One region of the Citrobacter braakii genome, then DNA from elsewhere that is predicted to be linked to it. Evidence: predicted binding sites of a transcription regulator. Region 1 holds the regulator's gene; each other region holds the start of a gene.
What was found. Region 1 encodes CRP, which controls carbon source genes, mostly activating them, when cyclic AMP is high. Its sites were predicted from a motif close to ATGTGANNNNNNTCACAT; they were not measured.
Positions count from the first base shown of each region.

Region 1 (2,276 bases):
GGCCTACGCGTTTATATCCTGTAGGCCTGATAAGTGAAACGCCATCAGGCATGACATCACGAAGCAGCAACCACTTCATAGGAGTGGGTAATGTTCACCGCCTTTTCCAGCATCAGCGCCACGGAGCAATATTTTTCCGCAGAGAGATCGACTGCGCGCGAAACGGACGCATCTTTCAGATCGTTACCCGTTACGATGAAATGCAGGTTGATGTGGGTAAACAGGCGCGGCGCTTCATCACGACGCTCTGAGGTCAGTTTCACTTCGCAGTTGGTCACATCCTGACGACCTTTTTGCAGGATCGAAACCACATCAATTGCGCTGCAACCGCCCGCAGCCATTAATACCATTTCCATCGGGCTCGGCGCTTTATCACCGGAGTTACCGTCCATCAAAATTTGGTGACCAGAGGCGGACTCACCGAGGAAGGTTAACCCCTCAACCCACTTTACACGCGCTTGCATATTTCGTAACTCCAATGTTTCAATTTTCCTGACAGATTACGCGTACATAACAATTCTCGCAACGGAAGGCGACCTGCGTCATGCTGAAGCGAGACACCAGGAGACACACGGCGAAAGCTATGCTAAAACAGTCAGGATGCTACAGTAATACATTGACGTACTGCATGTATGCAGAGGACATCACATTACAGGCTGCAGTTAATTTTTGACAGCCCCTTTCCCAGGTAGCGGGAAGCATATTTTTGCAAACCCAGAGGCAGCGTCGTTTTCTGGCTCTGGAGACAGCTTATAACAGAGGATAACCGCGCATGGTGCTTGGCAAACCGCAAACAGACCCGACTCTCGAATGGTTCTTGTCTCATTGCCATATTCATAAGTACCCATCGAAGAGCACGCTGATTCACCAGGGTGAAAAAGCGGAAACGTTGTATTACATCGTTAAAGGCTCAGTGGCAGTGCTGATCAAAGATGAAGAAGGGAAAGAAATGATCCTTTCTTATCTGAATCAGGGCGATTTTATTGGTGAATTAGGCCTCTTCGAAGAAGGTCAGGAACGTAGCGCTTGGGTACGTGCCAAAACCGCATGTGAAGTCGCTGAAATTTCCTACAAAAAATTTCGCCAATTAATCCAGGTCAACCCGGATATTCTGATGCGCCTGTCTTCACAGATGGCTCGTCGCCTGCAGGTCACGTCTGAAAAAGTCGGCAACCTTGCCTTCCTCGACGTAACGGGTCGTATCGCGCAGACTCTGCTGAATCTGGCGAAACAGCCTGATGCGATGACCCACCCGGACGGCATGCAGATTAAAATCACCCGTCAGGAAATCGGCCAGATCGTTGGCTGCTCCCGTGAGACCGTTGGTCGTATTCTGAAGATGCTGGAAGATCAAAACCTGATCTCCGCACACGGTAAGACCATCGTCGTCTACGGCACCCGTTAACCCCATCGAAGTGGCGCGTTACTCAGTGATGCGCCACTTTTGTTTACACCGATGTGGCGAAGACTGATATACCACCCAGAGATCAACTACGCACTACGGCAGACGCTGGTGCTATGTTTACCTGTGGCTGTTGGTCTGATCATCGGTCAGCTTCATCTGGGACTCCTCTTCTCCCTGGTCCCTGCCTGCTGCAACATTGCTGGTCTTGATACCCCGCATAAGCGCTTTTTCAAACGTTTAGCTATTGGCGCGTCTTTGTTTGCCGGTTGCAGTCTGATCATGCAGTTGCTGCTGGCACAGGCCATACCGCTGCCGCTTATCCTCACCGGACTGACGCTGATTCTTGGCGTAACCGCCGAGCTAAGCCCTCTGCATGCCCGACTGTTACCGGCCTCACTTATCGCCGCGATTTTCACGCTAAGCCTGGTCGGGAACATGCCCGTCTGGGAACCGTTGCTGATCTATGCGCTGGGCACGTTATGGTACGGCCTGTTCAACTGGTTCTGGTTCTGGATGTGGCGCGAGCAGCCGCTCCGTGAATCGCTCAGCTTGTTGTACCGTGAATTAGCCGATTACTGTGAGGCCAAGTACAGCCTGCTGACCCAGCATGCCGATCCGGAAAAAGCGCTACCTCCCCTGCTGGTTCGCCAGCAGAAAGCGGTGGATCTGATTACCCAGTGCTACCAGCAAATGCATATGCTGTCGGCGCATCGCAACAACGATTACAAGCGCCTGCTGCGTGCCTTTCAGGAGGCACTGGACTTGCAGGAGCATATTTCCGTCAGCCTCCACCAGCCGGAAGAGGTGCAAAAGCTGGTCGAACGTAGCCACGCCGAACAGGTGATTCGCTGGAATGCGCGCACCGTCGCCG
Region 1 is NZ_CP045771.1:1,368,212-1,370,487, reverse strand. Features, by position in the region: gene GFC06_RS06275 (OsmC family protein) at 57-464, opposite strand; gene crp (cAMP-activated global transcriptional regulator CRP) at 773-1,405, shown strand; gene GFC06_RS06265 (YccS/YhfK family putative transporter) at 1,457-2,276, shown strand, end outside.

Region 2 (2,276 bases), 1.1 Mb from region 1:
TTTGGCCATTTGCTCGGCCGTATCCCCCATGCGTAAACCGGTGGAATACTCGGCGACGGCTGGCGGTACGGGCATCAGGTCACGTAAGCGCAGTCGGGAGAAAAGTTTAAGACGCTGACCGGTGGTCCGGGCCTTATTGACATCCACCAGCACCCGCGCCAACTTTTTGCTAACGCCAATAGGCAGAACTGACGAGGAGTCCGCACCGCCGGCAATTCCTGCGCGAATAGTCCCCGCCATCAGGCTTTCCGCGACATTCGCCACCGCCTGGAAACTGGTGGCGCAGGCTCGGCTTACGCTGTAGGCATCGGTGTGCACATTCATCCCGGTTCCCAGCACGATTTCACGAGCAATATTTGGGGCTTCGGGCATTTGCACCACCTGGCCAAAGACCAGTTGCTCAATCACATCAGCAGAAATTTCGCTGCGCGCCAGCAGCTCGCCAACGACCATTTTCCCCAAATCTACGGCGGGAATGCCATGAAACGCGGTTGCCTGGCGGGCAAATGGCGTACGCAATCCGCTTACGATGGCGATGCGATCGCCCTGGCGGGTAACCAGCGGTAAAGCCTGACTCATAACACTCCCCTGTAAAAAATAAAAATAAGTGGTCTGACCTGATCACAGTCTTAACCAATTTTTTACATTTAGCCAAGCAGGGAGAAAAGAAAGTGGGAGCTATGACACAGTGAATAATCACTGACAGTGACGAAAAAGCCCTTGCTACCGGGTAACAAGGGCTTTTAAAGAAGGGATTAACGCAGGCCCAGCTGGAAGATCAGCGTTTCAGCTTCACAGGCAAAAACAAAGTCGATATCCAGACGCACACCTTCAGACTCTTCAGTAAAGGTCGAGGTGATTTGGCAAGGCTCAGATTCCACGCCACGCGCCTTCTCAGTCAGAGCGGCCAGCGTTTCTTCTGCCTCTGCACGATTCGCGAACACACGGCTGTATGACGCGGTGCAATCGGAGTTGTCCATGATGGTGCCAACATCCATACAGCAGCAAACCGGGGTTTCATCAGCACTGCATTTACTCATTGTAGATTTCCTCTGTATTCGCACCTGTGGTGCCAGATAAACGATGGGGATATTTTACGCTCCCATTATTCGCCTCTCCAGTCGTTAATTGTATGAAATGGGATAAGTGACCGAAATCACACTTAAAAATGATCTAAAACAAAAATCACCCAAACAGGTGAGTGTGCATACCCGCAATTTTGCCAGCTGGATCGCGTTTCCGAGATCAGAATTGAAAATATTTATAAACATACTTGCAACATTTCAGCTGGTCAGACCTATACTCTCGGCACTGGTCTGATTTCTAAGTTGTACCTCAGACCCTACACTTCGCGCTCCTGTTACGGTATGTAACATTGTTTGTATAAAAATAAATCAATGAGGTTATGGTCATGAGCCAGAAAACCCTGTTTACAAAGTCTGCTCTCGCAGTCGCAGTGGCAATTATCTCCACACAGGCCTGGTCTGCAGGCTTTCAGTTAAACGAATTTTCTTCCTCTGGCCTTGGCCGGGCATATTCGGGTGAAGGCGCTATTGCAGATGATGCAGGTAACGCCAGTCGTAACCCGGCGCTGATTATGATGTTTGACCGCCCTACTTTTTCAGCGGGTGCGGTGTATATCGATCCAGACGTGAATATTTCCGGTAAATCGCCATACACCGGTCGCAGCACCGATGCGGACAACATCGCGCCTACGGCGTGGGTTCCCAATGCTCACTTCGTGATGCCGATCAACGAACAGTTTGGTTGGGGGGCTTCTGTCACGTCAAACTATGGCCTGGCAACCGAATTTAACGATAACTACATCGTCGGCGAATACGGCGGGAAGACCGATCTTAAAACGGTCAACCTGAACCTGAGCGGTGCCTACCGTCTGAATGATAGCTGGAGCTTTGGCGTTGGTTTTAATGCCGTCTATGCCGATGCAAAAATTGAGCGTTATTCCGGTGAACAAACTGCTGCATTGCCAAAAGTCAGCCAGAAAATTGCCAGCCTGAAAGGTGACGAATGGGGTTACGGCTGGAACGCTGGTATTTTGTACGAGCTGGATAAAAATAACCGCTACGGTTTAACGTATCGTTCTGAAGTCAAAATCGACTTCGATGGCGATTACAAGAGCGGCATCCGCACCCAGGCCAACGCGTTACCTGGCGCAGGCACGGCGTTCCCTTGGGGAACCACCAACGCCACTGTCCCAGGTTCTCTGACGCTTAACCTACCGGAAATGTGGGAACTGTCGGGTTACAACCGCGTTG
Region 2 is NZ_CP045771.1:2,490,240-2,492,515, reverse strand. Features, by position in the region: gene fadI (acetyl-CoA C-acyltransferase FadI) at 1-579, opposite strand, end outside; gene GFC06_RS11510 (YfcZ/YiiS family protein) at 756-1,040, opposite strand; gene fadL (long-chain fatty acid transporter FadL) at 1,412-2,276, shown strand, end outside.
Region 2: the regulator CRP is predicted to act here: its motif matches at 1,145-1,162, upstream of GFC06_RS11510 (YfcZ/YiiS family protein).

Region 3 (2,276 bases), 200 kb from region 1:
AAGCGACCTGCTGCGTACCGCAGACAAAATCACTGGCGGGTGTAGCCGCGTAAATCAGGCCGCGTTTGGTTGGGCGTTGACCCGGCGACAAGACTTCGACAATCGCGCTCTTGCCAGACTTGGCAATAGAACCCAGCGCTTTTTCCACCACGTTTGCCAGACCGCCTTTCTTGTTGCCTGGAGAAGGGTTGGCGCTGCGATCCGTTTTGCCCATATCAAGGTAGTTATCGTACCAGGCCATCTCTTCAAGCAGGCGTTTACCTACTTCTTCGTTAATCGCACGTGGGGTCAGAAGATGGATGGCATCGCGCACTTCGGTAACCTCAGAGAACATTACGGTGGCGCCGCAGCGTACTAACAGGTCGGAGGCATAACCGACCGCCGGGTTGGCCGTCACGCCTGAAAACGCATCGCTGCCGCCGCACTGCATGCCGACCACCAGTTCTGACGCCGGGCAGGTCTCACGCTGGCGTTGATTGAGTTTTGCCAGATGGCGTTCGGCCACCTGCAAAATATCGGCAACCATCGATTGAAAGCCAACGTGTTTTTCATCCTGCAGGCTGACGATGCTGGCGCTGCCGACCGGAATACTTTTCACATCGTGCGTGCCTTCCAGCAGGCGCTCTGGCTGAAGTTTTTCGCAGCCGAGGCCAATGACCATCACTTCACCGCCAAAGTTCGGGTTTAGCGCAATATTGTGAATGGTACGAATCGGCACGATGGCGGCTGGGGCATTAATCGCCACGCCGCAGCCGTACAGATGATTGAGTCCGACCACGCCGTCAACGTTCGGGTATTTTGGCAGCAGATCGCGCTCAATGATTTTCACCACATAATCCACCACGCCCGCCACGCAGTGCACACTGGTGGAAATACCGAGCAGATTCTTGGTGCCGACACTACCGTCTGCATTGCGATAACCTTCGAAGGTGTAACCTTCAAGAGGCGGCAGCGGTTCTGGCACTTTGGTTGCCAGCGGCAGCGTCTCCAGCGGCGGGGCCTTGGGTAGCTCAACCATTGATTCATCAATCCAACTGCCGCGTGGGATATCGCGAACGGCATAGCCTATCACTTCGCCATAACGCACGATTTCGCCGCGAACAGGAATATCCAGGAGCGCCACTTTATGTCCCTGGGGAATATGTTCAATGAGTTCCAGTCCGTCTGGAAAACGCGTCCTAGCTTTCAGACCATTGTCATTGACAATTATCGCCACATTATCTGTTTCGTGAACTTTAATATAAAACGCCGTTGGCGATTCTTGTCTGATTTCGATGTCGGCCATTGTCCAGTATTCTCCAACAAGGTGGTGATAATAGTGTGGATATTTATATTTTGAATCTAATTATAAGTAATAAAGATTCGGTATCGTGAAATAAGAATGTCAGGAGTTTATCACCAAGAATGTGATGATGATCACTTAAACTTAGCAAGGCCGCCCCACCAGGGGTAGCAATACGTAAATGTGTGCATTAGCGCCCATGCATGTGTGCATATGCCCAAAACATTATTTTAATAACGCATGTTTAATGAGCGCTTGCACAATGATTAACGTTGCGCTGCTGATTATACTAAATCACGGTTTCATAGCGTCTGATAAATTATTATGCGTTCTTATTATCAGTAATTTATCACCAGGAATATCTACCCAATAATAATAAAAATTTAATGTACCCGAGGTAATTAGAATGATTCTGGATACAGTTGTCGAGAAAAAGAAAGGCACGCACACCCGTTACTTAATATTGCTGATAATATTTATCGTTACAGCCGTTAACTATGCGGACCGTGCAACGCTGTCAATTGCCGGCACGGAAGTGGCGAAAGAGTTACAGCTCAGTGCCATCTCAATGGGGTACATTTTCTCCGCTTTCGGCTGGGCTTACCTGTTAATGCAAATCCCCGGCGGCTGGCTGCTGGATAAGTTCGGTTCAAAGAAAGTCTATACCTACAGCCTGTTCTTCTGGTCGCTGTTTACCTTCCTGCAGGGCTTTGTAGACATGTTCCCGCTGGCCTGGGCGGGTATTTCAATGTTCATCATGCGCTTTATGCTGGGCTTCTCGGAAGCGCCGTCCTTCCCGGCGAATGCCCGTATCGTGGCGGCCTGGTTCCCGACGAAAGAGCGCGGTACGGCGTCCGCAATTTTTAACTCCGCACAGTATTTCTCTCTGGCGCTGTTTTCGCCGCTGCTGGGCTGGCTGACCTTCGCCTGGGGCTGGGAACACGTCTTTACCGTGATGGGCGTGATTGGTTTTGTGCTCACCGGACTGTGGGTA
Region 3 is NZ_CP045771.1:1,571,293-1,573,568, forward strand. Features, by position in the region: gene garD (galactarate dehydratase) at 1-1,285, opposite strand, end outside; gene garP (galactarate/glucarate/glycerate transporter GarP) at 1,689-2,276, shown strand, end outside.
Region 3: the regulator CRP is predicted to act here: its motif matches at 1,405-1,422, upstream of garD (galactarate dehydratase).